DNA from 2 places in the Acidovorax sp. T1 genome. Region 2 is predicted to be linked to the other one. Evidence: riboswitches for the same ligand, from Rfam matches in the RefSeq annotation. Region 2 holds a riboswitch; the other holds the start of a gene.
What was found. Region 2 has a riboswitch for S-adenosylhomocysteine ahead of metH (methionine synthase). Riboswitches for the same ligand answer to the same signal wherever they lie in the genome.

Region 1: another riboswitch for S-adenosylhomocysteine. It lies ahead of ahcY (adenosylhomocysteinase); the one in region 2 lies ahead of metH (methionine synthase).

Annotation. Positions count from the first base shown of each region.
Region 1 covers NZ_CP021648.1:719,453-735,098, reverse strand. Annotated here, with positions in the region: gene CCX87_RS03495 (LysR substrate-binding domain-containing protein) at 1-83, shown strand, start outside; gene tyrS (tyrosine--tRNA ligase) at 343-1,575, opposite strand; gene CCX87_RS03485 (M23 family metallopeptidase) at 1,804-3,135, shown strand; gene CCX87_RS03480 (anhydro-N-acetylmuramic acid kinase) at 3,174-4,283, shown strand; gene erpA (iron-sulfur cluster insertion protein ErpA) at 4,320-4,685, opposite strand; gene rpsI (30S ribosomal protein S9) at 4,901-5,293, opposite strand; gene rplM (50S ribosomal protein L13) at 5,305-5,736, opposite strand; gene CCX87_RS03460 (23S rRNA (adenine(2030)-N(6))-methyltransferase RlmJ) at 6,132-7,019, shown strand; gene CCX87_RS03455 (septal ring lytic transglycosylase RlpA family protein) at 7,093-7,773, opposite strand; gene metF (methylenetetrahydrofolate reductase [NAD(P)H]) at 7,889-8,740, opposite strand; gene CCX87_RS03445 (TlyA family RNA methyltransferase) at 8,737-9,735, opposite strand; gene ahcY (adenosylhomocysteinase) at 9,847-11,283, opposite strand; S-adenosyl-L-homocysteine riboswitch at 11,352-11,430, opposite strand; gene CCX87_RS03435 (peptide chain release factor 3) at 11,590-13,218, shown strand; gene CCX87_RS03430 (HAD-IIB family hydrolase) at 13,218-14,072, shown strand; gene CCX87_RS03425 (hypothetical protein) at 14,130-14,411, shown strand; gene CCX87_RS03420 (Bug family tripartite tricarboxylate transporter substrate binding protein) at 14,491-15,456, opposite strand; gene ppk2 (polyphosphate kinase 2) at 15,568-15,646, opposite strand, start outside.
Region 2 covers NZ_CP021648.1:136,667-152,312, reverse strand. Annotated here, with positions in the region: gene CCX87_RS00660 (ABC transporter substrate-binding protein) at 1-618, opposite strand, end outside; gene CCX87_RS00655 (ferredoxin--NADP reductase) at 804-1,577, shown strand; gene CCX87_RS00650 (shikimate kinase) at 1,769-2,320, shown strand; gene CCX87_RS00645 (porin) at 2,791-3,885, shown strand; gene CCX87_RS00640 (zinc-binding dehydrogenase) at 4,063-5,097, shown strand; gene metH (methionine synthase) at 5,862-8,576, opposite strand; S-adenosyl-L-homocysteine riboswitch at 8,630-8,733, opposite strand; gene CCX87_RS00630 (aliphatic amidase) at 8,880-9,917, opposite strand; gene CCX87_RS00625 (FmdB family zinc ribbon protein) at 9,958-10,320, opposite strand; gene fmdA (formamidase) at 10,365-11,594, opposite strand; gene urtE (urea ABC transporter ATP-binding subunit UrtE) at 11,815-12,504, opposite strand; gene urtD (urea ABC transporter ATP-binding protein UrtD) at 12,545-13,288, opposite strand; gene urtC (urea ABC transporter permease subunit UrtC) at 13,308-14,519, opposite strand; gene urtB (urea ABC transporter permease subunit UrtB) at 14,566-15,480, opposite strand; gene urtA (urea ABC transporter substrate-binding protein) at 15,610-15,646, opposite strand, start outside.

The sequences.
Region 1 (15,646 bases), 580 kb from region 2:
CCTGGCTGGAGCTCCAGGCGCAGGCCACGCGCGAGGCGATTGGCGATGTGCCGGACCCGGACTTGAACGACAACCTGGACTGAGAGGCTGAGAGTCTTTTATCCATGCCCGCCTTGCACGCCAAAACACACCGGTTCGTCGTTGCAAATACTCGCCATAGCCCGAGCTATGGCTGTGTTTTGCGCCTAGACCCGGCGCGTTTTGACGCGCCTTTCGGGCACGGCCGAAAAACTCTCAGCCTCTGACAACAAAAAAGCGCTGATCCAGCGGGGTTCAGCGCTTTTATTTTGATAGCTGCCAGCGCTTATTTATCAAGCACTAGCGGCCATTTTGATCAAAAAATCAGGCCAAAGTCACACGGGCAAACTTGCGCTTGCCCACCTGCACCACGTAGGTGCCGACATCAAGCTTGAGACCACGATCGCTGACCACGCCGCCATCCACCCGCACGCCGCCGCCGTCGATCAGGCGATGGGCCTCGCTGGTCGAAGGCGCCAGGTTGGCCTGCTTCAGAACAGCGCCAATGCCCAGCGGCGCGCCCGACAAGGCCACCTCGGGAATCTCGTCGGGCACGCCACCCTTGCTGCGGTTAATGAAATCCTGCTCGGCCGCGTCGGCCGCCGCCGCGCTGTGAAAGCGCGCGGTGATTTCCTTGGCCAGCGCCACCTTGGCGTCCTTGGGGTTGCGCCCGCCCGCCACCTCGGCCTTCAGGGCCTCGATCTGCGCGAGCGACTGGAACGACAGCAGCGTGTACCAGCGCCACATCAGCGTGTCGGAAATGCTCAGCACCTTGGCGAACATGGTGTTGGCGTCTTCGCTGATGCCGATGTAGTTGTTCTTGGACTTGGACATCTTCTCGACGCCGTCCAGGCCTTCGAGCAGCGGCATGGTCAAAATGCACTGCGGCTCCTGACCGTATTCCTGCTGCAGGTGGCGGCCCATGAGCAGGTTGAACTTCTGGTCGGTGCCGCCGAGCTCCAGATCGCTCTTGAGCGCCACCGAGTCGTAGCCCTGCATCAGCGGGTAGAGAAACTCGTGCACCGCAATGGGGTTGCCCGCCTTGAAACGGTCGTGAAAATCGTTGCGCTCCATCATGCGCGCCACAGTGAACTTTGCGGCCAGCTGGATCATGCCGGTGGCGCCCAGCGGCTCGCACCACTCGCTGTTGTAGCGAATCTCGGTGCGCGCCGGGTCCAGCACCAGGCTGGCCTGGCGGTAGTAGGTTTCGGCGTTCAGCTTGATCTGCTCGGGCGTGAGCGGCGGTCGCGTGCTGTTGCGGCCCGAAGGGTCGCCGATCAGGCTGGTGAAGTCGCCGATCAAAAAGATGACCTGGTGGCCCAGATCTTGCAACTGGCGCATCTTGTTGAGCACCACCGTGTGGCCGATGTGAATGTCTGGCGCCGTGGGATCCAGCCCCAGCTTGATGCGCAGGGGTTGGCCTGTGGCTTCGGATCGGGCCAGTTTCTTGATCCACTCATCCTGCGGCAGCAGTTCTTCCACGCCGCGCAACGAGGTTTCGAGGGCCTGCCTTACACCATCGGATACCGGGTTTTTTGTAACAAGAGATTGATTCATAAGGGTTTTCTGGGATGTCCGAACAGCATGCGCCGCTATACTTCAGCCCACATTGCAGTGGGCGGATTCTAGTGGTCTCGCCGTTTCGACACCCTGGTAGCCCTGTCGAAAGCCTGCAAACTGACAGCTTGTGCCCCCGGCCCCCCTCGCTTTGCCATGGGAAGAACTGCCGGTCGCACCATCAACCATGGGGACAGACCTTTGATTAACGGCTTCACCACCGCCAGCATGGCATTGATTGCCCGGCTGACTCACAGTGTCCAGACACACCCGAAACGTATCACCGCCGCCGTGGCGGCCCTGCTGCTGACCGGCGGCGGTGGCGCTTTTGCCGTGGCCTCGCTGGCCCCCGATCCATCGGATCTTCCGGTCAGCGAGATCACTTACGCCGTCGAGTCGCTGGCGGCCAACCCGGTGCTGGAGGCTCTGGAATCGCCCGGCTTCTCGCTGTACCGCTCGGAGCAGACCCGTAGCAGCGACACTGCCGAATCCTTGCTGCAGCGCATGGGCGTGGCCGATCCGGCAGCCGCCGCCTTCCTGCGCCAAGACGCACAGATTCGCCAAAACCTGCTGGGCCGCGCCGGACGCTCGGTCTCAGCCGAGACCACCGACGACCACCGCCTGCTGCGCTTGACGGCCCGCTGGGCCCAGGACGACAGCAGCAATTTCAGCCGCCTTGTGGTGGAACGCACGGGCGAAATGTTCACCTCGCGCATCGAGTCCGCCCCCCTCACCACCGGCAGCCGCCTGGCGGGCGGTGTGATCCGCAGCTCGCTCTTTGACGCCGCCGATGCTGCCAACATCCCCGACTCTGTGGCCGTGCAGCTGGCCGAGGTGTTCTCGGGCAACATCGACTTTCACCGGTCCCTGCGCAAGGGCGACCGCTTTTCGGTGGTCTATGAAACCCTGGAAGCCGACGGCGAGCCCCTGCGCAGCGGCCGCGTGCTGAGCGCCGAGTTCAACAACAACGGCAAGACCCATCAGGCGATGTGGTTCCAGGACCCCGGCGCCGCCAAGGGGGCCTATTACACCCTCGACGGCGAAAGCCTGCGCCGCGCCTACCTGACCTCGCCGGTGGAGTTCTCGCGCGTTTCCAGCGGCTTCAAGATGCGTTTTCACCCCATTTTGCAAAAGTGGCGCGCCCATCTGGGCACCGACTATGCCGCCCCCACGGGTACGACCGTGCGCGCAGTGGGCGACGGAGTGGTCGAGTTTGCCGGTGTGCAGAACGGCTTTGGCAACGTGGTCTTCGTGAGGCACCGCAACCAGCATGAAACCGTGTACGCACACCTGAGCCGCATGGATGTGGAAAAGGGCCAGACCGTCGAGCAGGGCCAGACCATCGGCGCCGTGGGCGCCACGGGCTGGGCCACAGGGCCACACCTGCATTTCGAATTCCGCGTGAACGGACAGCAGCAAGACCCCCAGACCATCGCCCAGCAAAGCGAATCCGCCGCCCCGGTGTCCAAGGCAGCGCGGCCCGCCTTCGACCGACTGGCCGGCCTCATGCGCGTGCAATTGTCTGCCGCCGCCCTGGTGCAGCAGGCCAGCGCGGAATAAGCCGCAGCCGGCACGCCGTTCTGGTGCAGTTGCAGGAGATACCCGGCTTGTACATCGGCCTCATGTCGGGCACCTCGCTCGACGGCATCGATGGCGTTCTGGCCGATTTTTCGCAAGAAAAAATGGCCGTTGTGGGCCATGTGTCAGCGCCGCTAGCTCCTGATTTAAGAGCAGAACTGCTCGCCCTCAACACCCCTGGCCCCAACGAACTGCACCGCGCGGCCCTTGCGGGCAATGCGCTGGCGCGGGCCTATGCCGACGTTGTGCACCGCCTGCTGGAGCGCACGGGCACCTGCGCCAGCGCCGTGCGCGCCATTGGCGCCCATGGGCAAACCGTGCGCCACCGCCCCCAGGAGTTCGACGGCACGGGCTACACCCTGCAGCTGAACAACCCCTCCCTGCTGGCCGAGCGCACAGGCATCGCCGTGGTGGCCGATTTCCGCAGCCGCGATGTGGCTGCGGGCGGCCAGGGCGCCCCGCTGGTGCCAGCCTTCCACCAAGGGGTGTTTGGCCGTACGGACGAGACGGTGCTGGTGCTCAATATCGGCGGCATCTCCAACCTCAGCGTGCTGGGCGCCGATGGCAACGTGCAGGGGTTTGATTGCGGCCCAGGCAATGCACTCATGGATTACTGGTGCCAGTTGCACACCGGCCAGGCGTTTGACAACCATGGTGCCTGGGCCACCCAGGGCCGGGTGCTGCCCGACCTGCTGGCCACACTGCTGCAAGAACCCTTTCTGCGCCAGCCACCACCCAAAAGCACCGGGCGCGATCTGTTCAACCCGGCCTGGCTGGCGGGCGCGCTCGCGGCACACGCCGGAGCCCGGCCCGTGGATGTGCAAGCCACATTGACCGAATTGACCGCCAGCGCTTGTGCAACAAGCGCATCAAGCTATGGAAAAAATAGCAAGTTACTCGCCGTGTGCGGTGGCGGCGCCTTGAATACGCACCTGATGCAGCGCCTGCAGGCCTTGCTCCCGGGCGCATCGGTGCTGCCGACCGATGCCCTGGGCCTGCCCGCGCTGCAAGTGGAGGCCGCCGCCTTTGCCTGGCTGGCTCGCCAGACGGTACGGGGGCAAACTGGCAGCCGCCAAAGCGTCACGGGCGCCCAAGGCGCCCGTGTTCTGGGGGCCGTCTACCCGGCCTGAGAAAGAAGAGAAGAAGAGAGGAAACCGACTGGCAGATCAGGCCGAGAAGCTGGAACCGCAGCCGCAGGTGCTGGTGGCGTTCGGGTTCTTGATCACGAACTGGGCGCCTTGCAGGTCTTCCTTGTAGTCGATCTCGGCGCCCAGCAGGTACTGGTAGCTCATGGCGTCAATCAGCAGCGAAACACCATTCTTGGTCATGGTGGTGTCGTCTTCGTTGGTGATTTCGTCAAAGGTGAAGCCGTACTGGAAGCCCGAGCAACCGCCACCCTGCACGAAAACGCGCAGCTTCAAGTCGGGATTGCCCTCTTCAGCGATCAGATCCGCCACCTTGGCCGCCGCGCTGTCGGTGAACACGATGGGGGTGGGCATTTCGGTCTGGATGTTTTCGGCAACTGCGCTCATGGGGAGACTCCGAGGTTCAATATTTGGATGCAATAGTAAGGTAAAACGCTCGGCCATTGCGCCACCCGGCGCATTGGACGCAAGGGCGATAGGGGCATTGCCCACTTCACACAGCATGACGCACGGCATCACCAAGGGCCGTCTCCGCCCGCCCAAAACAACAAAGCCGCTCCAGGCGAACCCAGTGCGGCTTTGCTGGCAGCAGGAAAAGCGGATTAACGCTTCGAGAACTGCTTGGCGCGGCGTGCAGAGTGCAGACCGACCTTCTTACGCTCCACTTCGCGGGCGTCACGCGTCACGAAGCCGGCCTGGCTCAGGACGGGCTTGAGCGTCGCGTCGTAGTCGATCAGGGCGCGGGTGATGCCGTGGCGGGCGGCGCCGGCCTGGCCGGATTCACCACCACCGTGCACGTTGATCATCACGTCGAAGGTTTCGGCGTGGTTGGTCAACATGAGGGGTTGCTTGGCAATCATGATCGAGGTTTCGCGGCCGAAATAGGACTGGATGTCCTTGCCGTTCACCGTGATCTTGCCGGAGCCTTTTTTCAGAAACACGCGGGCGACGCTGGACTTGCGACGGCCGGTGCCATTGTTCCATTCACCAATCATCTCAAGGCTCCTTAGATTTCCAGCGCTTTGGGCTGCTGGGCGGTGTGGGGATGCTCAGCACCACCGTACACCTTGAGTTTCTTGATCATCGCGTAGCCAAGGGGGCCCTTGGGCAGCATGCCCTTGACAGCCTTTTCCAGCGCGCGGCCGGGGTGCTTGGCTTGCATGTCGCGGAAGTTCGTGGCCGTGATACCGCCGGGATAACCCGAGTGGCGGTAGTACACCTTGTCCAGGGACTTGGTGCCGGTGACCTTGAGCTGGGCGGCGTTGATGATGACGATGAAGTCACCGGTGTCGACGTGAGGCGTGTAAATGGCCTTGTGTTTGCCGCGCAAACGGAGAGCAACTTCGCTGGCTACTCGTCCGAGGACCTTGTCGGTCGCGTCAATCACAAACCACTCGTGCACGACCTCAGCGGGCTTTGCGCTGAAAGTAGTAGTCATGAGTTTTCTCTTATGAAGAGGGTTTGGCGGGTCCTTTTCCACGGTCGGTGCTTCTCTTTCGGAAGCCTCTTAGGTGGGGTTGAATCTTCGCCGCGGGACCACTAAATCGCTGCGAAGCCTGCCATTATACGAAGCTGCGCGCTTTTTAGGCAAGCAACCCGCCTGAAACAGGCTTCTGCGTCCGCTTCGCCTCCGTCGGCGCTGCCTGGGCCTGGTGCCGCCGCTGGGCCGCTGGGTCCTGCGGACGCCCGGCCAATCCCGGCTTTCGTCCTCAGCGAAGATGCACAATGGGCGAGCCCTCAGCAAGGTTTTCCACCGCAACCCTGCGTTGCATGCAAGGCGCCCCCCCTAACGGCCTGGGGCCCAGTCGTTACCCAAGTCGTTACCATTGCGCCATGTTCAGTTATCGCCACGCCTTTCATGCGGGCAACCACGCCGATGTGCTCAAGCACACCGTGCTGATTGCCACCTTGCAACACCTCACCGAAAAAGACGCGGCCCTCACCGTGCTCGACACCCATGCGGGCGCGGGCCTGTACCGGCTCGATGGCGACTACGCCAGCACCAGCGGCGAGGCGGGGGACGGCATCTTGCGCCTCACGGCACCCGGCATTGCCGCCCTCACGCCCGCGCTGCAGGCCTATGTGGACATGGTGAAGGCCTTCAACCAGGGCGCCACCACCAAGGTGTACCCCGGCTCGCCCTTCATCATCCAGCGGCTACTGCGCGACCACGACAAGCTCAAGCTGTTTGAACTGCACCCGACCGACCTGCGCGCGCTGGCCGGCAACGTGGCGCAGCTGGAAGCCGGCCGGCAAGTGGCCGTGCTGCACGAAGACGGGTTTGAAGGCATCCGCAAATTTTTGCCCCCACCAGCCCGCCGCGCTTTGGTGCTGTGCGATCCCAGCTATGAAATGAAGAGCGACTATGCCAAGGTGCTGGACATGGCGGCCGATTCGCTCAAGCGCTTTGCCACCGGCACCTATGCCGTCTGGTACCCCATCATTCCGCGCCCCGAAGCGCATGATCTGCCGCGCCGCCTCAAAACCCTGGCCACCAAGGCGGGCAAGAGCTGGCTGCACGCCACGCTGACCGTGAAGTCCAGCAAGCTCACCGAGACTGCGGAGGGCGAAGTCAAGCGCCCCGGCCTGCCCGCCAGCGGCATGTTTTTAATCAACCCGCCCTTCACCCTCAAGGCCGCCTTGAAGACGGCACTGCCCCAGATGGTGGAACTGCTGGCGCAAGACAAGCACGCCACCCACACGCTCGAATCGGGCGGCTGAAAACCGCGCCCCCGCCTGACCGGGGCAGAGGGCGGGTTGGCAGCGGTTCTTGTACGGTCAAGGCGCTACGGCGCTACGGCGCCGACACCGACTGGGGACAGTCGCCCTCGCCTTCCTCCAGCAGCCACAGTTCCACGGGCTTGATGCCCAGGCCCTGCATGCCCAGTTCCTGGGCGGCGGCCTGGCTCACATCAATCACGCGGTTCATGGCAAACGGGCCGCGGTCGTTGATGCGCACCACCACGGCGCGGCCGGTGAGCTGGCTGCGCACGCACACCCGGGTGCCAAAAGGCAGGGTGCGGTGCGCGGCGGTGAAATCGCGGCGGTTGAAGATCTCGCCACTGGCCGTGCGCCGGCCATGAAAGCGCGGGCCGTACCACGAGGCCAGGCCCTGCTGGTCGCTCTCGCGCACGGATTCCACCGGGGATTCTGGAGGCACCGCGCCGGCGGCACCGCGCCGGGCGGCATCGCTGCGAACCGGCTCGGGCAACGCGGCCTTGGGGAGCCGCTCGCCCGGCTTATCCGCCAAGGGCGCACAAAACCGCGAGCGGGGCGCGCCACGCTGCTGGGCCAGCTCGCAAGCATTGCGAGGCTCGGCCGACGCCTCGGGGGGGGCCTCAGTGGCCACCAAGGGGGCCGCTTCGCGAGCCACCTTCTCTGGCACCGGCATCGGTGCACAGGCCGCCAGAACACATGCAACAACCCCCGGGCCCAACAGGTCGCGCCAGCGCCGTATCCGGTCAGACAGTTGCATCCATCACCTCTTCCAGAAAAAAAACAAACACACCCACCGCGAGGTAACAATTGCATCCACCTTCTCCAGCGACAACGCAACCCGCCCCCCGACGCCCAAGCCACCAGGCGCCCCATTACAAACCGAGGCGCCGGCACAACTCCAGCGTGGTTGCACTCTGATTCATGGTGTAGAAGTGCAGGCCCGGCACGCCGCGCTGGCGCAGTTGCTCGCACAGCGAAGTCACCACATCCAGGCCAAAGGCCCGGATCGACGCCGTATCGTCGCCAAAGCCCTGCAGGCGCAGCCGGATCCAGCGCGGAATCTCGGCGCCGCAGGCGTCGGAAAACCGCATCAGTTGCGATGAGCCCATGATGGGCATGATGCCGGGCACCACGGGCACATCCAGCCCCAGGCGGCGCACATCGTCCACAAAGCGCTCATACGCATCGGCATTGAAGAAATACTGCGTGATGGCCGAATCGGCCCCGGCCCGCACCTTGGCGGCAAAGGCCTGCAGGTCGGCATCGGCCGACTTGGCCTGGGGATGCACCTCGGGATAGGCGGCCACCTCGATGTGGAAATCGCGCCCCGTCTCGGCCCGGATGAAGGCCACCAGGTCACTGGCGTAGTGGAACTCGCCCCCCATGCCATAGCCGCTGGGCAAATCGCCGCGCAGGGCCACCAGGCGCTTGACGCCCATGGCCTTGAGCGTGGCCAGCTGCTCACGCACCGACTCGCGCGTGGCGCCCACGCACGAGAAGTGCGAGGCCGCGCTCACGCCCTCGGCCAGGATCTCCTGCACGGTGCCGAAGGTGCCCTCTTGCGTGGAACCGCCCGCACCGTAGGTGACCGAGCAGAACTCGGGCCGCTGCGCATACAGCTGCTGGCGCACGGCGCGCAGCTTGCCCGCGCCCTCGGGCGTCTTGGGCGGAAAGAATTCAAAACTCACCGGCAAACCGGTGGCTGGTGCGTTGGCCGCGGTCATGCGCCCCTCCTCGCAAAAACAAAAAACTCGTGGTTGCCGTCGCCGCCGCTGATGGGGCTGTCCAGCCAGGCTTGCACCTGCAGGCCCAGCTCGGCGCAGCAGTCGCGGATGCGCTGCTCGACCACTGCATAAAGCGCCGCATCGCGCACGATGCCGCCCTTGCCCACCTGGCCGGGCTGCAACTCGAACTGCGGCTTGACCAGCATGAGCAGGCTGCCGCCCGGCGCCAGCAACGGCACCAGCGCGGGCAGCACCAGCGTGAGCGAGATGAACGACAGGTCGCCCGTCACCACGTCAAAAACCGGCGTGATATCGACATCAGCACATTCGGCGCGGCGGCGGCGCTCCACCGGCAGCGTGCCCTGTTCGCGCGCCTTGGCACGGGCGGCGCGCTCAGACTTGAAGGTCTCGATGTCCTGGTCCTTGGCGTCGTTGCTGTCGTCGTATGCCTCGTCCACCTGCCCGCCATTGCGCATCCAGCTGTAGGGCGCCTCGGGCTGGGTCTCGTTGTCCTCTTCCACCTCGATGACTTCGGACAGGGCCAGTTCACACGCTTGCTGCAAGGCCTGCGCCGTCAGCGACCGTGCATTCACGCCCTCCACGCAGACCACGCGCACGTCGCTGCGCAGCCGTTCGTGCAACTGGCCGTGGCCCACGTCCACGCCGATCACCTGCACGGCGCCGTGCTGCAGCAGGCAATCGGTGAACCCGCCCGTGCTCTGCCCCACATCCAGGCAGCGCAGCCCCGCCACCGACAGGCCGGTGGCCCGCAGCGCCCCTTCGAGCTTGAGCCCACCGCGCGAGATGTACTTGGCCTCGGCATCGTCGAGCAGCCGCACCTCTGCCACGGACGGAATCTCATCACCGTTCTTGACGACCTTCTGCCACGGCGCCAGCGGCGACAGACGCCACTCCACGCCCGAGGCAATCAGCCGCTGCGCCTGCGAGCGCGTGGCCGCATGGCCTCCATCCACCAAAAAAACATCTGCGCGCATGCGTCACTCTCTCGTCAGCAGACGATTCATTTCAATAAAAACAAGCTCTAGCCCTTGTACCGCTTGCGCTACCAGCTCCAAAAACAGGAGCATGGCAGCAGCAAGCACGGTTCAATACCGGTAGGTGTCAGGCTTGTAAGGGCCTTGCTTTGGCACGCCGATGTAGGCGGCCTGCTCGTCGCTCAGCTCGGTCAGCATGGCGCCCACCTTCTTGAGGTGCAGGCGCGCCACCTTTTCGTCAAGGTGCTTGGGCAGCACATAGACCTTGCCGTTTTCGTAGAAATCGCTGTGCGTGAACAGCTCGATCTGGGCGATGGTCTGGTTGGCAAAGCTCGACGACATCACGAAGCTGGGGTGGCCCGTGCCGCAACCCAGGTTCACCAGGCGGCCCTTGGCCAGCAGGATGATGCGCTTGCCGTCGGCAAAAATCACATGGTCCACCTGGGGCTTGATCTCTTCCCACTGGCAGTGCGCTTCGAGCTTGGCCACCTGGATTTCGTTGTCGAAGTGGCCAATGTTGCAGACGATGGCCTGGTCCTTCATGGCCTGCATGTGCTCGAAGGTGATCACGTCACGGTTACCCGTGGTGGTCACAAAAATATCGGCCTTGTCAGCGGCATATTCCATGGTCACGACCTTGTAGCCTTCCATCGCGGCCTGCAGGGCGTTGATCGGGTCGATCTCGGTCACCCACACCTGGGCGCTCAGGGCGCGCAGGGCCTGGGCGCTGCCCTTGCCCACGTCGCCGTAGCCCGCCACCACGGCCACCTTGCCGGCGATCATCACATCGGTGGCGCGCTTGATGCCATCCACCAGCGACTCGCGGCAGCCGTACAGGTTGTCAAACTTGCTCTTGGTTACCGAGTCGTTCACGTTGATGGCGCGGAACATCAGGCTGCCCTTGGCCGACATTTCCTTCAAGCGGTGCACGCCGGTGGTCGTTTCTTCGGTCACGCCGATGATCTGTGCGCTCTTGCGGCTGTACCAGGTCGGGTCCACGGCCAACTTGGCTTTGATGGAGGCGAACAGGCAGGTTTCTTCTTCGCTGGTGGGGTTGGCGATCAGCGAGGCGTCCTTTTCGGCGCGCTTGCCCAAGTGCATCAGCAGCGTGGCGTCGCCGCCGTCGTCCAGAATCAGGTTGGGGCCTTCGCCTTCGCTGCCGGCGGGGCCAAAGTCAAAGATGCGGTGGGTGTAGTCCCAGTACTCGGCCAGGGTTTCGCCCTTGATCGCGAACACGGGCGTGCCGGCTGCGGCAATGGCGGCGGCAGCGTGGTCTTGTGTGGAGAAGATGTTGCACGATGCCCAGCGCACTTGGGCGCCCAGGGCCTGCAGCGTCTCGATCAGCACGGCGGTCTGGATCGTCATGTGCAGCGAGCCCGTGATGCGCGCACCCTTGAGGGCCTGCTTGGCGGCGAATTCCTCGCGGATGGCCATCAGGCCGGGCATTTCGGTCTCGGCGATGCGGATCTCTTTGCGGCCCCATTCGGCCAGGCCGATGTCGGCAATGATGCAGTCGGTGTTTACGGGGGCGTTGACGCGTGCGTTCATGGTGTGCTCCAAAGCATGTTTGAAAAGCCACTTGACGCGGGGAGAATCGAAAGGCTCACCGCACGATAAGTGGATGAGCGTCGTTGCTGGATGACTCCGAGCCTCACGCCCCGCCAGTAGCTGGGGGCGCTGCAACGCTCCTCGGATGCCGGCGATTATAAAAGCACTTGCGCTGGCCCCAGGCTGCGTCTGGCCTATGCCCGGTAAAATCGTGGGTTTGGCCGCCCTGCCCCACGCTGTGCGAAGGCTGGCCCAACGTTTGCCCCTGCAAGGCCCCTGCGCCCTGCCCACCCTTCTGGAACCCCCGTGTCCTACGCCTCAGAAACCCGGCGCCGCCGCACCTTTGCCATCATTTCCCACCCCGACGCCGGTAAAACGACGCTGACGGAAAAGCTGCTGCTGTTCTCGGGCGCGATCCAGATCGCCGGCGCCGTCAAGGGCCGCAAGGCCAGCCGCCACGCCACCTCGGACTGGATGGAAATCGAAAAGCAGCGCGGCATTTCGGTGGCCAGCTCGGTCATGCAGATGCTGTACCGCGAGCACGTCATCAACCTGCTCGACACGCCCGGCCACAAAGACTTTTCGGAAGACACCTACCGCGTGCTCACCGCCGTCGATTCGGCCCTGATGGTGATCGACGCGGCCAACGGCGTGGAAGCGCAGACCCGCCGCCTGATCGAGGTCTGCCGCCAGCGCGACACGCCCATCATCACCTTCGTCAACAAGATGGACCGCGAGGTGCGCGACCCGCTGGACATCCTCGACGAGGTCGAGCGCGAGCTGGGCATGCCCTGCTGCCCCATCACCTGGCCCGTGGGCCAGGGCAAAAGCTTTGGCGGCATCATCAATCTGCGCACGCAGACCATGACGGTGTTCACCCCCGGCAGCGATCGCGGCCCGAAAGACTTTGAAGTGGTGCCGCTGGCCGAGGCCGACCGGCTGCGCGCGCGTTTTGGCCAGCCGTTTGACGATGCGCTGGAGAGCATGGAGCTGGCCGTGGGCGCCTCGGCGGCCTGGAACCACGCCGACTTTCTGGCTGGCAAACTCACGCCCGTGTTCTTCGGCTCGGGCGTGAACAACTTCGGTGTGATGGAAGTGCTCGATGCCGTGGTGGACATGTCGCCCCCGCCGGGCCCGCGCGTGAGCACGCTGCAGGTGAACAAGCAGCCCGTGGTCAAGACCATCCAGCCCGAGGACGAAGGCTTTGCCGGCGTGGTGTTCAAGGTGCAGGCCAACATGGACGCCAACCACCGCGACCGCATCGCCTTTGTGCGCGTGGCCTCGGGCAAATACACACCGGGCATGAAGCTCAAGGTGCAGCGCACTGGCAAGGAGCTGCGCCCCACCAGCGTGGTCACGTTCATGAGCCAGCGCCGCGAGGCGGTGGAAGAAGCCTACGCGGGCGACATCATCGGTTTCACCACGCACGGCGGCGTGCAGCTGGGCGACACCATCACCGACGGCGCCAACCTGCAGTTCACCGGCCTGCCCTTCTTCGCGCCCGAGCTGTTCATGACGGTGATCCTGAAGAACCCGCTGCGCACCAAGCAGCTGCAGCAGGGCCTGGCCCAGCTGGGCGAGGAAGGCGCCATCCAGGTCTTCCGGCCCGACGTGGGCGGCCCCATGCTGCTGGGCGCCGTGGGCCAGCTGCAGTTTGAAGTGGTGCAGCACCGCCTGAAGGCAGAATACGACGCCGATGTGCGCCTGGAAGGCTGCCAGTACACGGGCGCGCGCTGGATCAGCGCCGACAGCCCGGCCGACCTGCGCGCCTTTACCGACGCCTACCCCATGCGCCTGTCGCACGACGCGGCCAATGCGCTGGCCTACCTGTGCACCAGCCCCTATGACGTGCGGCTGGCGCAGGAGCGGTTTCCGAAAATCCACTTTCATCCGCTGCGCGAGCATGCGGGCCTGGCGCTGGACAGCAACCACTGATGACGGCGCCCGTGCCGGCATTCCTGCGCCCCCTGAGCGAGTGGCCGGCACCGGCGCCGGGCCAGCTGCTGGGCGTGCTCACCGACATCGACGACACCCTGACCACCGACGGCGCCATCACCCCCGATGCGCTGCAGGCACTGGCGGCGCTGAAGGCCAGCGGCCTGCAGGTGATTCCCATCACCGGCCGGCCGGTGGGCTGGAGTGAGCCGTTTGCCGCTGCCTGGCCCGTGGATGCCATCGTGGCAGAGAACGGCGCGGTGGCACTGCTGCCCGCAGATGAAAATAATGGTCAAATCGGCATCAAGCCCTTATCCAATAAGCGCCAGCAGCTATCAAAAATATACCAACAGGACCCCGCCACGCGTGCCGCCAATTACACCCGCATGCAGCAGGTTCTGGCCCAGATTGAGCGCGAGGTGCCCGGTGCCCGCCGCGCCACCGATTCGCCGGGCCGCGAGACCGACATCGCCATCGACCACAGCGAATTCACCCATCTGCCGCAAGACGCCATCGACCACGCCGTGCGCATCCTGCGCAGTGCGGGCATGAACGCCACGGTGAGCAGCATTCACATCAACGGCTGGTTTGGGGCGCACAACAAACTTGAGGGCGCACGCTGGATCGTGCGCGAACTGTTCGGGCGCGACCTCGATGCCGAGATCGACCGCTGGGTGTATGTGGGCGACTCGACCAACGACCAGCTCATGTTTGAGCACTTCCCCCACAGCGTGGGCGTGGCCAACATTGCGCGTTTCGTGCCCCAGCTCACGCACCTGCCGCGTTATGTGACACAGGGCGAGCGCGGCGCGGGCTTTGCGGAGGTCGCGCGCGCGGTGCTGGCGACACTTTGATGTCATCCGGCAAGGCCAGCGGCGCCCCGGCACACCCAAGCTGCGCTAGAGTTGGGTATGGACTTGATCAACACACTCCGACACTGGCAGGCCATCGACCGGACAAGGGAGCGCCAGCCCAGTGAGAATCTCATGGTGGCCGGCCTTGGGCTGGCCCTGATCGCCGTATCCCTGCGTTCAGAGCGTCGCGGCACGGCGGCGCTGCAGGCCGCTGCGGGCGGGGCATTGCTTGTACGGGCGGCACGAGGCAGCCGCTACCTGACCCGTGACCCCGACCCGCGCCTCAACGGGGCGTGGGACGCCCACCTGGCTGACGCCCGCGAACTGGGCCTGGACTGATGTGGCGGCTGCAGCCTTGATGCCCTTTAGCGCCGTATCGCTGCACCGATAAGCAATAACCGCTACCGAAAACAGAGCATTACTGCCCCTTCGCCAGCCCCAGCTTCTCGATCAGCGCCTTTTCGCGCGTGAAGGTGTCCTGCGCAAACTTCTGGTAGGCCGCGGTGCCCATGTACATGGGCAACATGTCGTAGCGTGCCAGCGCTGTCTTGTAGCTCTCTTGCTCCATGGCCTGCTTGAAAGCATCGTGAAGGCGCTTCACCACCGCGGGCTGCGTGCCCTTGGGTGCGCCGATACCGAACGGCGAGTTCTGCACGATGTCCAGGCCCAGTTCCTTGAGCGTGGGCGCTTCAGGGAACTTGGCCAGACGCTCGGCGCCCCAGGTGTTGAGCACGCGCAGCTTGCCGGCCTCGACCTGGGGAGCAAAGCCCGTGGAGTCGGCCGCCGCCATGATGTTGCCGCCCAGGATGGACTGCATGAGGTCGGCGCTGCCCTTGTAGGGCACATGCAGCAGTTCGATGCCGAGCTTTTGCGCGATCAGCTCGGTGGTCAGGTGCGGGCTGGTCATGGTGCCGGTGGAGCCGTAGCTGAGCTTGCCCGGGTTGGCCTTGGCCCAGGCGACGAAATGCGTCCAGGTCTTGAGCGGCGAATCGGCCGGCACCACGATGCCGAAGGCATAGCCGGTGACATTGATCACATAGCTGATGTCCTTGACCGGGTCCCAGTTGATCTTGGTGGTGTAGGGCAGGCGGAACACGCCCAGCGGGATCTGGGCCAGCGTGTAGCCGTCGGGCTGGGCCGTCTGCAGCGTCTGTGCGGGCAACGTTCCGCCAGCGCCGGGCTTGTTCTCGACGATCACCGGCTGACCCAGAATCTTGCTGGCGTTGTCGGCCAGAACGCGCATGGAGATGTCGGTGGGGCCGCCTGCAGGGAAGGCAATCACCAGCTTGACCGGTTTGGCAGGAAAACTCTGGGCGCTGGCAGTGCCCAGGGAGGCGGTGGCGAGAGCGGCTGCGCCCCACTGGATGATGTGTCGACGTTGCATGGTGTGATCCTGAAGGAAGGAAATATCCCATTGGACCGCAGTTGATGCACCGCAGCACTGAGGAAAGCACCTACCGACTGTCGCCAAGGCGGCAGCTGTTGACGGACGCGCTCAGTACCGCTGCGGCACATACATTTCGGGAGGCACGGGCTGGCGCAGGTATTCCGGGTTGCGTACCCGCGCTGGTAAC
Region 2 (15,646 bases):
GCCCAGGGGCGGCGCCTGCTCGGCCACAAACTCCACGTCGGGCTGCGCGGCCTTGAGCAGCTTTTTGAACGTGGCCGCCGCCGACTGGCCGTATTCATAGTTGGGATAGACGATGGCCCAGCGCTTTTTCTTCAGGGCCGCGGCCTCGGGCACGAGCATGGCCACCTGCATGTAGGTGGAGGCGCGCAGGCGGAAGGTGTAGCGGTTGCCGTTTTCCCAGACGATCTTGTCCGTCAGCGGCTCTGCCGCGAGGAAAAAGACTTTTTTCTGCTTGGCAAAGTCGGTCAGGGCCAGCCCCACATGCGACAGAAAGCTGCCCATGAGCACATCCACCTTCTCGCGCGCCAGCAACTCGTCGGCGGCCCGCACGGCGTCGCCTGGGTTGCCGTTGTCGTCGCGCACCACCAGCGCGAGCTTGCGGCCGTTGATGCCGCCGGCGCTGTTGACCTCGGCCACGGCCAGTTCCATCCCCTTCTTGTAGGGGCCCAGGAAGGCGGGCTGCGCCTTGTAGCTGTTGATCTCACCGATCTTGATCGCGCCCTGGGCGTGCACCGCGCCAGCGGCAAGTGACAGGGTGGCCACACACAGTGCCCCCAGGGCGGCGGAGAAGCTTCGCATTGGTTTTCCTTTGTCCCACATCACGGGGGCCGAAACCACAAAATGTACCGCCCCTCGCATTTGCCGGACAATGTGCGGGTTTGCCCGCCAGTCCGGGGCGCACGCCAGGCCCCAGCCAAGGCTGCGCCGCCGCCCTGAGCCCTGCCCCGTTGGGGCCTTGTTTTTTTCATTCCTGCCAAAAAACCATGAGTGCCTTTCTCGAAGAACGCGTGCTGAGCGTTCACCACTGGACCGACCGGCTTTTCAGCTTCACCACCACCCGCGACCCGGCGCTGCGCTTTTCCAACGGGCACTTCACCATGATCGGCCTGAAGGTGAACGACAAGCCGCTGCTGCGCGCCTACAGCATCGTCAGCGCCAACTACGAAGAGCATCTGGAGTTCCTCTCCATCAAGGTGCCCGACGGCCCGCTGACCTCGCGGCTGCAGCACATCCAGGTGGGCGACTCCATCGTCGTCGGCAAAAAGCCCACAGGCACCCTGCTGATCGACTACCTGCTGCCCGCCAAGCGCCTGTACATGCTGTCCACCGGCACGGGCCTGGCCCCCTTCATGAGCGTGATCCGCGACCCCGAAACCTATGAGAAGTTCGAGGAAGTGGTGCTGGTGCACGGCGTGCGCCAGGTGAGCGAACTGGCTTACCACGACTACATCACGAAGGAGCTGCCCCAGCACGAGTTCCTGGGCGAGCTGATCAGCAAGCAACTCAAGTACTACCCCACGGTGACGCGCGAGCCGTTTCGCAACCAGGGCCGCATCAACGACCTGATTGAAAACGGCAAGCTGTTTGCCGACCTGGGCGTGCCCACCATGAACCCGCTGGAAGACCGTGTCATGCTGTGCGGCAGCCCCGAGATGCTGGCGTCGCTCAAGCACATCCTGGAGCACCGCGATTTCGAGGAAGGCAACACCACCAAGCCGGGCGATTTCGTCATCGAGCGCGCTTTCGTCGAAAAGTAAGCCCTGTTTCAACACCGGCCGGCGGCGGTTTTGCCGCCCGCACCGGCGCTGCAGCAGGCAACTGACCGCCGCGAAATTGCAGCGAACTTGCGGCGATCGCGCGCCTTGTAGCACAGCCTCGCTCCGATGTCCCCGGGCCACCGCCTTACACTCGACTTGCGCTGGGCAGGCAAGAAAACAGGACACCATTTATGCAGATTCGCTGCGCACTGGTCGGCATGCCCGGCTCGGGCAAATCCACCGTCGGCCGGCAGCTGGCCCACCGGGCCGGGGTGCCGTTCATCGACTTGGACCACCGGCTGGAAAAGATGCTCGGCACCACCATCCGCAGCTTCTTCGAGGCGCAAGGCGAAGCACGCTTTCGCGACCTCGAAGCGCAGGTGCTGGCCGATGTGGCGCAGCAGCCCGGCGGCATGGTGCTGTCCACCGGCGGCGGGGCCGTGCTGCGCGCCGACAACCGCGCCGTGCTGCGCCAATTTGGCAACGTGCTGTATCTGCGCGCATCGCCCGAAGAAATCTACAAGCGCGTCAAGCACGACAAGACGCGCCCCCTGCTGCAAGGCGGCAACCCCATGGAAAAGCTGCGCGAGTTGTACGCCCAGCGCGACCCCCTGTACCGCGAAACCGCGCACTACGTCATCGAGACCGGGCGCCCCTCGGTGAGCACGCTGGTCAACATGGTGATGATGCAGCTGGAGATGGCCCAAAGCGCTGCTGCAGCACCTGCAGTACAGCAGCGCTGACCCCGCGGGCCGCAGCCCAGGTGGCCAGCCCCGAGCCATGCAAAGCCCCGCCAGCCTGGACTTCTTTATCGGGTACGCCAAAACGCTGGGCGCCCGTGATGGCGCCTGATGCGAAGGCTCGCCGCATCCCCCTTGAGGCGATCCGGCGCACGCATTTCGCGATGTCTGTTTAAGTAAATATATTTACTTATTTACTCGCGTTGCGAAATCAACAGAACGCACGATCAGATCCATTAGGTTATGTCCTGATAGGGAAAACCATGAGTTTATGCAAAAACGTGCGTGCAGCAACTTGTGCACCCCTTTTGCAATCATGACAACACATTGACTCATTAATGCCAAAAACACGGCGCCTGACCGAACAACAAACAACCTGGCGGGGCACGATGCAACGCTTGGAGAACCGAACTGTCGATGCGCCCCCGTGCCACTTTCCGCTTGAACTGCACCACCCCTAGAAAGAAAGCTTCATGAAACGCACCTCCTTGTCCCTCGCCAGTGCGCTGGCCCTTTGTGCAGGCATCACCGGCACGGCCCAGGCCCAGAGCAACGTCACCCTCTACGGCTTGATCGACGCCGGGGTCGAACAGCTGAATAACGTGAGCACTGGCGGCAGCGTGACGCGCATGCCCAGCATTATCGGCTCTTTCGCCTCGCGCTGGGGTGTGCGCGGCAACGAAGACCTGGGCAACGGCCTGAAGGCCGTGTTCACGCTCGAATCCGGGTTCGGCTCCGACACCGGCACCTTGCAGCAAGGTGGCCGTGGGTTCGGTCGCCAGGCCTTTGTGGGGCTTGCCGGCAATTGGGGCACTTTGACGATGGGTCGCCAGTACTCCATGCTGCTCACCGGCTCTGGCAACACTGACATCTTCCTGGCCCAGATCTACGGTGCCGGCGCGTTCGACACCTACCTGGCCGGGCCGCGCCTGGACAACTCCATCGCCTACCAGGGCAAGTTCAGCGGCTTCACTGTGGGCGGCCTGTACAGCTTCGGCAAAGATGCACTGACCTGCGCCGGCGAGCGCGGCAACGGCAGCGAGTGCACGTCCTGGTCGGCTGTGCTGAAGTACGACGCGCCCACCTGGGGTGTGAGCTCCTGGATTGACGCGCAGTACGGACCCGACGGCAGCCTCAGCACACCGCCCACCGCCGACCTGAGCGACGCAAAGGACCAGCGCGCGGCCCTCGGCGCATACTACATGCTGGGCCAGACCAAGCTGGCGGCCAACTACATGCAACGCAAGAACGACGCGGCGACAGCGGCACAGCGCAAGAGCACGCTGTGGTCCCTGGGTGTGGCGCACCCGATCACGCCGGCCATCCTGCTGGAAGCGCAGTACTACAACCTCTCCTTCAAGGACAGCAGCGACGGCGGCAAGATGTTCGTGGTGCGCGGCACCTATGCGTTCTCCAAGCGCACCGCCGCCTACGCCACCGTCGGCGCCCTGCGCAACGATGGCAACTCCCGCTTCTCGCCCTCTGTTGGCGCGAGCAACACCGCACTGGCGCCTGTTGCCGGCAACAGCCAGACCGGCGTCATGGTCGGCCTGCGCCACAGCTTCTAAGCCGTGCCTAGCCCTCAGGGTGTTGACGCAGGGGCTGCACAGCATCCGGGCTTGTCCTTTTCGGCGCCTCACCGGGCCGCTGCAACGCGGCGCGGCGAGGCACTACCGGCCAGGCTTTAGCGGCCGCAGGCGACCACCGGTAAGGCTACACACGCCACCCTGCAGCGGAGTGAAAAATTGAAAGCAGCATTCATCACCGGCCACGGTGGCAACGAGGTCGTCGAAGTCCGCGATTGCGAGCGTCCCCGCCGCCAATCGGGCGAAGTCCTGGTGCGGGTGCAGGCAGCAACGCTCAACCAGGTCGACCTGTACATGCGCAACAGCGGTGCCGGCATCACCCACCAATTGCCCCAGATCATGGGGCTGGACGCCGCGGGCGTGATTGAAGAGGTGGATGCCTCCGAGCCCTTGTTGCGCGCAGGGCAACGGATCGTCATCCATCCGGGCATCACCTGTGGCCGCTGCGAGTTCTGCCAGCGCGGTGAAGGCGTGCTTTGCACGAAGATGCAACTGCTGGGCGAACACCGCCACGGCACCTTTGCGCAGTGGATCAGCGTACCGGCGCAAAATGTTTTCCCCATGCCGCAGGGCCTTGACTTTGCGCAGGCTGCCGCGCTAGGAGTCAATCACCTGACGGCATGGCGCATGCTGTTCACCAAGGCCCAGGTCAAGCCCTGGGAAACGGTGCTGGTGTTCGGCGTTGGCGGCGGTGTGTCGCTGGCCGCCATGCAGCTGGCAAAAGCCATCGGGGCCAGGGTGATCGTGACCTCTCGCGAGGACACGAAACTGGAGCGCGCCCTGGCCATGGGCGCCGACCATGGCATCCACAGCACGGCGCAGGATGTGGCAAAGGCCGTGATGGCCTACACCGGTGGCCGCGGCGTGGATGTGGTGATCGAAAACGTGGGTGAGGCGGTTTGGCCCATGGCCATGAAGTCCCTGGTGCGCGGCGGGCGCCTTGTTACCTGCGGCGCCACCACGGGCGACCAGCCGCCCGCCGACCTGCGCCGAATCTTCATTCGCCAGTTGCAGATCCTGGGTTCGACCCACGGCGATCTCTCGGAGTTTCGCGCGCTGCTGTCGTTCATTGAGCAAAGTGGCATCGTACCCGTGATCGACAGTGAATACCCGCTCGACCGCATCCACGACGCCTTGGACCGGCTGGAGTCGGGTCAACAGTTTGGAAAAATTGCGCTGAACCTGGCGGCATAGGCACCATCGGTGCTGCGCAGCCGCTTGACGTCCCACGGCGCTGCCTGCCCTTCGCAATCCTGCCGCTGCAAAAAACAGGGGGCCTGGCTCAGGAACCTTGTTGATCGACTCGGCTTTCACCACCATATCCTGGAAGTCATTGTCGGCGCCGTCTTCAAAGGCAAAAATCCAGTTGGTCGATGCGCCAACCGGGAACGCCAGAAAACCGGTCGCTCGGCCCAGGTTCATGCTGTCAATGGAATAGGCGATTTTTCCAGTGCCTGTGGCGAAATAGAAGCCGAAACTGCTGGGGTTGATCAGTGCGTTGGTGAAGAGGCCGCAATTGACCTGTGTGCCGCATGTGCTCTGGAAGGTGGGGCCCGCTGAAATGATCATCTGGCCGTCGCCGATCCCGATGCCGATGCCGATGCCGACGGCACTTTGCTGGAGGGTGTTGGGGAACCCACCGCACCGCCGAAAAACAGGTCAACGGTGTCAATGTTGTTGGCATCGGTACCAAATCACATACCGAATTTCTGGCGGCTGGCACCACGGGTCTGTTCGATGATCACCCTAGGGATGGTGATGGCCGAACCGGTTGCAGAGCCCCAGGTGCTGGAACGTCCGCAGGGGCGCATCGAACCCCCATGCCCATGCGGCACCGCCCCCTCAAAACCGAGCCCTGCGGGCGCCCCAAAGCCCCGCACGCGGGGCCTTCGGTTCTCAAGCCAGGCCTCTGGCGTTATCGGCACGCGCTTTCCGTGCTTTATTTCGGGGTCAGCGCATCACAGATTAGGCGCCAGCAGCCTTGCCAGCACCGCCTCGTCCATGCCGCGGCGCTGGGCCATGTCGTGCAGCTGGTCTTCGCCGATCTTGCCCACGTTGAAGTACACGGCGTCTGGGTGGGCAATGTAGAAGCCGCTCACGCTGGCGGCGGGGGTCATGGCCAGACTCTCGGTCAAAGCCATGCCGATGTCTTCGCAGTGCAACACGCGAAAGAGATCGGTCTTGGCGCTGTGGTCGGGGCAGGCGGGGTAGCCGGGCGCGGGGCGAATGCCACGGTATTTCTCGGCAACCATGTCGTCGTGGCTCAGCGCCTCATCGCTGGCATAGCCCCACAGGTCGGTGCGCACGCGGTGGTGCAGGCATTCGGCAAAGGCCTCGGCCAGGCGGTCGGCCAGGCTCTTGAACATGATGGCCGAGTAGTCGTCGAGCGCGTCGATGAAGGCGCGCTCCTTCTTTTCTATGCCCAAGCCCGCCGTCACGGCGAACATGCCCGCGTAGTCGGCAATGCCGCTGCTCTTGGGCGCCACAAAGTCGGCGAGGCACCGGCTGGGGCGGGTTACGCCGTCGATCACATGCTTTTCAGTCTGCTGGCGCATGCCGTACCAGGTCATGGCGACTTCGGTGCGGGTGTCGTCGGTGTAGAACTCGATGTCGTCATCGTTCACGCTGTTGGCGGGCAACAGGGCCATCACGCCACTGGCGGTGAGCCAGCGGCCTTCGATGATTTTCTTGAGCATGGCCTGGCCGTCGGCAAACACGCGACTGGCTTCCACGCCTACCACCTCGTCCGTGAGGATGGCGGGGTACGGACCGGCCAGGTCCCAGGTCTGGAAGAACGGGCCCCAGTCGATGTACTTAGCCAGCTCGGCCAGGTCGAAGTTCTTGAACACGCGGCGCCCCAGGGCGCGCGGCACGGCCGGCTGGTAAGCAGACCAGTCCACGGGCGTCTTGTTGGCGCGGATCTTGGCCAGCGGCCACAGCGGCGTGGCCTTTTTGTTGGCGTGCTGGATGCGCACCTTGTCGTAGTCGGCGTTGATCTCTGCCACGTAACTGTCCACGCCGTCGCCCAGCAGGCTTTGCGCCACGCTCACGCTGCGCGAGGCATCGGGCACATAGACCACGGGGCCTTCATAGTGCGGTGCAATCTTGACGGCGGTGTGCACGCGCGAGCAGGTGGCGCCGCCGATCAGCAGCGGAATTTTTTTGATGCGGAAATGCTCATCCTTTTGCATCTCGCCGGCCACATACTGCATCTCTTCAAGGCTGGGGGTGATGAGGCCCGACAGGCCCACGATGTCAGCGCCTTCGACCTTGGCGCGCGCCAGAATCTCGTGGCAAGGCACCATCACGCCCATGTTCACCACCTCGAAGTTGTTGCACTGCAAGACCACGGTGACGATGTTCTTGCCGATGTCGTGCACATCGCCCTTGACGGTGGCGATGACGATCTTGCCCTTGCTGCGCACATCGCGGCCCGCAGCTTCATCCTGGCGTTTTTCTTCTTCAATGTAGGGAATCAGGTGGGCCACGGCCTGCTTCATCACGCGGGCGCTTTTCACCACCTGGGGCAAGAACATCTTGCCGGCGCCAAACAGGTCGCCCACCACGTTCATGCCGTCCATGAGCGGGCCTTCGATCACATGCAGCGGGCGGCCGCCCTGGGCCAGAATGGCGCGGTAGGCCTCTTCGGTGTCTTCGGTGATGAAGTCGGTGATGCCGTGCACCAGTGCGTGCGACAGGCGCTCGCCCACGGTCTTGGGGTGCTCAGGGGTGCCGCGCCATTCGAGCTTCTTGCTCTCGTCCTTGGCGCCGCTCTTGGCGGTTTCGGCGATTTCGACCAGGCGCTCTCCGGCGTCGCTGCGGCGGTTGAGCACCACGTCTTCCACGCGCTCGCGCAGCACGGGTTCGAGGTCGTCATAGACGCCCACCATGCCCGCGTTGACGATGCCCATGTCCATGCCGGCCTTGATGGCGTGGTATAGAAACACGGTGTGGATGGCCTCGCGCACCGGATCGTTGCCACGGAAGCTGAAACTGACGTTGCTCACACCGCCTGACACCTTGGCACCCGGCAGGTGCTGCTTGATCCAGCGCGTGGCGTTGATGAAATCGACCGCGTAGTTGTTGTGCTCTTCGATGCCGGTGGCCACGGCAAAAATGTTGGGATCGAAGATGATGTCTTCGGGTGGAAAGCCCACCTCGTCAACCAGGATGCGGTAGGCGCGTTCGCAGATCTCGATCTTGCGCGCGTAGGTGTCGGCCTGGCCTTTTTCGTCAAATGCCATCACCACGGCGGCCGCGCCATAGCGCTTGACCAGCTTGGCCTGGTGCTTGAAGGCGCCCACGCCCTCTTTCATGGAAATCGAGTTGACGATGCCCTTGCCCTGGATGCAGCGCAGCCCGGCCTCGATCACATCCCACTTGGAGCTGTCCACCATGATGGGCACGCGCGCGATGTCGGGCTCGGACGCGATCAGCTGCAGAAAGCGCACCATGGCGGCCTTGCTGTCGAGCATGGCCTCGTCCATGTTGATGTCGATGACCTGCGCGCCGTTTTCCACCTGCTGGCGCGCCACGGCCAGGGCCTCTTCGTACTGGCCATTCAGGATCATGCGCGCGAACGCCTTGGAGCCGGTGACATTGGTGCGTTCGCCAATGTTGACGAACAGCGCACCCTCGCCAATGGACACCGGCTCCAGGCCGGACAGCTTCATGGGGGGCAGCGAAATAGCGGACATAGGGCTCACCTGCAAAAAAACGGCGTGACAACAGGTGAGCGTCGTTGTCAGCAGGGCGCGGCAGTGTGCCTTTGCCGGCGCCTGGCCCAAGCCTGACGCAGCAGGGTGCCGCGTTGCAACGCTCCTTGGACCGGAGCCTGCAATTCTACGGTGACCGGCGCAGCCGACAGGAGACGGCGCGCTCGGGAAATCCGCCCTCCCGCAGGGAGCTCGGTTGGCCGTTTGTGGCGAAGGCCACGGGGCCACCTCCGGCGGCCCGCCAACGCACCGGGCTAGCCCTCAAACGGGCGCAATACCGGGATGGGGAATCCCTTCAATCGGGCACTCTTCCGTGCCGACCATGGGCCTGGTGATGGCCTCCACCGCCGCGCGCGTTCCCTGGGGATCGGCAATCCAGCGCTGGTAGAAGTCATAGGGACACGCGGCCTCGCCCCGGTCACCATCGCCCGAATTGATCATGCCCGTGTAGCCCCGGTGCAGCAGCTTGAACAGGTGGTTCTCGCTCTGGCCGTTCTTGCGGAAGTCGCGGATCAGGCTGGTGGACAGCGCCGCGTACTGCACGCCCATCTCCTCCTCGCCACACTCACCCAGCGTGCGCCCGTCAAAGCCGATGAGCGCGCTGTGGCCAAAGTAGGTGTAGACGCCGTCAAATCCCGCCGCATTGGCCACGGCCACATAGGTGTTGTTGGCAAAGGCCATGGCCTTGCTGATGAGGATCTGCTGCTCCTTGGCCGGGTACATGTAGCCCTGGCAGCGCACGATCAACTCGGCTCCGCGCATGGCACAGTCGCGCCAGATCTCGGGGTAATTGCCATCGTCGCAGATGATGAGGCTGATCTTCAGGCCCTTGGGGCCTTCGCTCACATAGGTGCGATCGCCCGGGTACCAGCCCTCGATGGGCGTCCACGGCATGATCTTGCGGTACTTCTGCACGATCTCCCCCTGGTCATTCATCAGGATCAGCGTGTTGTAGGGCACTTTGCGGGGGTGCTCCTCATGGCGCTCGCCGGTCAGCGAGAACACGCCCCACACCTTGGCCTGGCGGCAGGCCGCGGCGAAGATCTCGGTTTCCTCGCCCGGAATGGTGGCGGCGGTGTCCATCATCTCCTGGCGGTCGTACATGATGCCGTGGGTGCTGTACTCAGGAAAGATGACGAGGTCCATGCCCGGCAGCCCGCTTTTCATGCCCACGATCATGTCGGCGATCTTGCGCGCATTGGCCAGCACCTCTGCCTTGGTGTGCAGGCGGGGCATCTTGTAATTGACCACCGCGACGCCGACGGTGTCCTTGCTGCTCGAAATATCGCCGTGAATCATGGCGTGTTCTCCTGGTTCGTTGGTATGGCCCGGCGCAGCCTCAGTGGCTGATCATCCAGGGCCGTTTGGAAGGGAAGGCTTTGGCACCGCTGGGCGCCGTGACCGTGCCGCCGCGCTTGGCACCGCCTGCGCTGCAGCACCCGCAGCCCGAAGGGTGGCGCAGCCGGCCGTAGCTGCCGGCCTCCGTGTCGCGCGACGAGCGCGGCACGTGCCGGGCGCGCTCGTTGGTGTCGAATGCGCGGCGCTGCTCGGGACTCACGCAGGCCAGGTGCGGCGCGTGGGCGAACACCCGCGCCGCCGCCGCCCCGCAGTCCGGGCACGCGCAGGGTTCATTGCGCAGGGCGATGCTGCGCAATGCATCGAAGTTGCCGCAATCCGGGCAGGCGTAGTCGTAGGTGGGCATGGCAGGGCAGCACGTGGGTTGAAGGGAGGGCGGTAGCGCGGTGGTTATTTGTCTTGCGAGATCGGCATGTCCACGCTGCCGTCGAGCACCTTCACGGGGCCGGCGGCGCTGGGGTTGATGTCGAAGTCGAAAATCTCCGTCGGCAGCCACAGCGTGGCGCAGGCGTTGGGCACGTCCACCACGCCGCTGATGTGCCCTTGCACGGGGGCGGTGCCCAGCAGCGAATAGGCCTGCGCGCCGCTGTAGCCGAACTTCTTGAGGTATTCGATGGCGTTCAGGCAAGCCTGGCGATAGGCAATGGTCACATCCAGGTAATGCTGCTTGCCCTGCTCGTCCACCGAAATGCCCTCGAAGATCAGATAGTCCTTGTAATTAGGCGTGATCGGGCTGGGCTTGAAGATGGGGTTCTTGATGCCGTACTTGGCCATGCCGCCCTTGATGAGGCTGACCTTCATGTGCACCCATCCGGCCATCTCGATGGCGCCGCAGAAGGTGATCTCGCCGTCGCCCTGGCTGAAGTGAAGGTCGCCCACGGAAAGGCCACCGCCTTCCACATACACCGGGAAGTACACCTTGGAGCCGCGCGAAAGATCCTTGATGTCGCAGTTGCCGCCGTGCTCGCGCGGGGGCACGGTGCGCGCACCCTCGGCCGCCGCCTTGGCGCGGGCATCGCCCTGCAGCTTGCCCATGTGGGCCGTGGCCGGTGCGGGCGGATTGGCCAGGCCCGGCACGCGCGTGGGGTTGGTGGCGATGAGCTCGGCCTCGCGGGCGTTCCAGGTGTCCAGCATCTTCTGGTCGGGCAGGCAGCCGATCAGGCCCGGGTGGATCAGGCCCGCGAAGTTCACGCCGGGGATATGGCGGCTGCTGGTGAACATGCCATGAAAGTCCCAGATGGACTTTTGCGCGAGCGGAAAATGCTCATCGAGAAAGCCGCCACCGTTCTGCTTGCTGAAGAAGCCGTTGAAGCCCCACAGGCTGTCGTCACGGGCGCCGATGTCAAGCAGGTCCACCACCAGCAGGTCACCGGGCTCGGCGCCTTTCACGCCCACGGGGCCCGACAGGAAGTGCACGGTGGACAGGTCCACGTCGCGCACGTCGTCAGCGCAGTCGTCGTTCTTAATGGCACCGCCAGTCCAGTCGTAGGTCTCGAGCTTGAACTCTGCGCCCGGCTCCACCCACACAGCCATGGGGATGTCGGGGTGCCAGCGGTTGTGCACCAACGGGTTGTCGTAGGGCGATTGCTTGAGGTCAACCTTGATGAGGGTTTCGGCCATGGTGTGCTCCTAGAAGGGTGGTGAGAAAAAGGTGGAATGGAAAGCAAGCAAAGGAAACGGCGCGTTCCTCCTGGGGTCCGTGGCTGTCGCCCGCCCTTTTCCGGCGCCACCAAACGATGGCGGCCCAGCCGCACGGCCCGTATCCGCTACCGCGCAGGGCGCACAGCAACGCGGAAGAACGGTGAAGGCGCCCAGCGCCACAGTACGGTGTTGCATGCCTTCAGACAGAGAGGTACGCCTTGATGCGATCCTGGTCGGTATCGGCCCGCGCGGTTTCATGCACCAGGCGGCCACCCTCGATGACGAACAGCCGGTCGGCCACGTCCATGGCGAACGAAAGCACCTGCTCGCTCACCACGATGGTGATCTTGCGCAGCTTGCGGATCTCGTTGAGTGCCTTGGCGATGTCCTTGATGATCGAGGGCTGGATGCCTTCGGTGGGCTCATCGAGCAGCAGCACCTTCGGGTCGGTGACGAGCGCACGGGCTATGGCCAGCTGCTGCTGCTGTCCACCAGAAAGGTTGCCGCCCTTGCGCCGCCGCATGTCCCACAGCACCGGGAACAGGGCGTAGATGTCGTCGGGTATCTGGCGTGTCCTGGAGTTTTCCAGTCCGGTCTGGATGTTCTCTTCCACCGAAAGCGTGGGGAAGATCATGCGCCCCTGGGGCACATAGGCGATGCCCTTGGCCACCCGGCGAAAGCTCTCGTCCCGGGTCACTTCCTGGCCTGCCACGGTGATGTGGCCGCTCTTGACGGGCATGACGCCCATGAGGCTCTTGAACAGCGTGGTCTTGCCCATGCCGTTGCGGCCCATGATGGCCACGGTTTCGTTCTCGCGGCCCTCGAAGGTGATGCCGTGCAGCGCTTCGCTCTGGCCGTAGGCCACGAACAGATCCTTGACTTCCAACATGCTGGCGCTCCTGTGGTGGTATGCGTTGTAGTGGGCGAGCTCAGTGGCCCAGATACACCTCGATGACCCGGGGATCGGACTGCACCTTCTCCATAGGGCCCTCGGCCAGGATCTTTCCCTGGTGCATCACCGTGACCTTGTGGGCAATGCGCTTGACGAAGTCCATGTCATGCTCGATCACGATCACCGCGCGGTTCTTGCAGATGCGCTGCAAAAGGTCGGCCGTGAGCTCGCGCTCGCGTGCGCTCATCCCGGCGATGGGCTCGTCGAGCATGAGCAGCTCGGGCTCCTGCATGAGCAGCATGCCGATCTCCAGCCACTGCTTTTGCCCATGGCTGAGCAGCCCCGCTTCGGTGTCGAGTTTGTCGCCCAGGCCAATGTCCTCGGCCACCACCTGCACGCGCGCCTTGACCTCGTCGGTGCACTTGAAGGCCAGCGCCCCTAACACCGAGCGGCCTGCGGGGTAAGACACCTCCAGGTTCTGGAAAACCGACAGGTTCTCGTAGATGGAGGGCGTCTGGAACTTGCGGCCGATGCCCAGCCGCACGCGCTTGTGCTCGGCCATGCGCGTGAGCTCCTCGTTCTTGAACTTGATGCTGCCGCCCGTGGCGCGCGTCTTGCCGCAGATCAGGTCCAGCAGGGTGGTCTTGCCCGCGCCGTTGGGGCCGATGATCACGCGCAGCTCGTTCCTGTCGATGTACAGCGTGAGGGCGTCGATGGCCTTGAAGCCGTCGAACGACACGGTAAGGTCTTCCACGGCCAGGGTGAAGTCGGTATTGCTCATGAAGGGTACTCCGGTGGTTTCAGATGCCCTGGCGGCTCACACCGTCAGGTAACACATCAGAGGGCGCGGTCGACGACGCCACCGCTGGCCCCCCATCCACGGGCGGGCGCGCTACGGGTGGCATGCCTTTCGCGGACGCCTGGCGCAACGCCTCGCGGCGACCCTTCCACCAGGGCACCACATGGCTCTCCCACAGACCGGCCAGCCCCATGGGGAAGGCCATGGTCACGCCGATGAAAAGACCGGCCATGAGGAACAACCACAACTCGGGAAAACTCTCGGAAAAATACGTCTTGCCTGCGTTCACAAGCAAGGTGCCATACACAGCGCCCACTAGGCTCATGCGCCCGCCCACGGCGGCATAGATCACCATCTCAATGGACGGCACGATGCCCACGAAACTGGGCGACATGAAGCCCACCTGCAGCGAGAACATCGCGCCGCCAATACCCGACAGTGCCGCCGCCAGACAGAAGGTGAATACCTTGAAGTTGGCCACGTCGTAACCCGAAAAGCGCACGCGGTCTTCCTTGTCACGCATGGCCAGCAGCAGCGTCCCGACCTTGCCGGTCTGTATCCAGCGGCACAACACAATGGACGCGATGAGCAGGGCCACACACACGTAATAAAGGATGTACTTGGCACTGTCGGTGCGCGTGTCCCAGCCCCAAAGGGTCTTGAGGTCGGTCATGCCGTTCACGCCGCCGGTGTAGCCCTGCTGTCCGATGATGAGCACAGTGAGAATCAGCGCCACAGCCTGCGTAATGATGGCGAAATACACACCGCCGACGCGTCGCTTGAACATCGCAAAGCTGATAACCCAAGCCAGCAGCGTGGGCACCACGATGACCGCTGCCAGCGAAAACGGCAAGCTTTTGAAGGGAATCCAGAAGTTGGGCAGTTCAGTGATCTGATTCCAATCCATGAAGTCGGGAATGCCAGGTGTGGACTGGATCTTGGTACTGACGGGGTCCGATGCTTCCAACTTGAGGAACATGGCCATGGCATAGCCCCCGAGGCCAAAGAACACACCTTGTCCCAGGCTCAACACGCCACCGTAGCCCCACACCATCACCAGGCCAATGGCCACGAAAGCGTAGGTCAGGTATTTGCCCACCAGGTTCAGACGAAAAATATCGAGTGCGAGCGGCAACACCACGGCTAAAAGAACGGTGAGCAGCACCAGGCTGGCAAGCTGGTAGCGCAGGATCCAGGCTTTGAGCGCATTCATGGAAAAACTCCTGTGAACTCGGATTGATTTGGCCGATGCACATTGCTCATCGCCGCACCTTCGAAGCGAATAGCCCCTGTGGCCGCACCATGAGGATCAGCACGATCAACGAGAGCGTAATCATCTTGGCCATGGAGCCCGCCAGGAAGAACTCGGTGATGGACTGCGTCTGCGCAATGCCGAAGGCCGACACCACCGTGCCCAACAGACTGGCCGCGCCACCAAAGGTCACTACCAGGAAGGCATCCACGATGTAGAGGGAGCCCGATGTGGGGCCGGTGGACCCGATGGTGGTGAAGGCAGCCCCTGCCACGCCTGCAATGCCGCAGCCGATGGCAAAGGTGAGGCGATCGGTCTTCTTGGTGTCGATGCCGATCGCGTTGGCCATGACGCGGTTGCTCACCGTGGCGCGCACACGCAGGCCCCAGCGGCTTTTGTGCATGGCCAGCAGCACACCGCCAGTCACCACCGCCGTCAGCGCCAGCACAAAGAGGCCGTTGATCGGAATGTCCAGCCCCTCGGCAGGCGCCCACGAACCCAGCAGCCAGTCGGGCAAGGTGGGGCTGACCTCCTTGGGGCCGATGAAGGTGCGGAACGATTGCTGCAAGGCCAGACTGATGCCCCAGGTGGCCAGCAGGGTGTCGAGCGGGCGCTTGTAGAGGTGGCGAATCAGCCCCCATTCCACCAGCCAGCCCGCCGCAAACGCAAAGCCGAAGGCCGCCACGATCGCCAGCGGGAAGTAATACGAAATCATCTGCGGCGCATGGTTGGCCGCCAAGGTGGAGCCCAGATAGATGGTGTAAGCCCCAATGGTCATGAACTCGCCATGGGCCATGTTGATCACACCCATCTGCCCAAAGATGATGGCCAAGCCCAGCCCCATGAGCAGCAGCACGGCAAAGAGGCTCAAGCCTGCAAAGCCCTGCATCAGGCCAATGTTGAGCATTTCGGAAAAAGTCATGATGCAGCTCCTGCTTGGCGCGGCGATAGAAAATGGACGGCGGGTGACACGGGGCATCCCCTTGCGTGGGCGTCACCCCCTCCCGCACGGCGAGAGAGGGATGAAGCGGCCCAGCCGCTCAGGGGACGATTACTGATATCCCTTCGGGAACGGATCGGGCTTGATC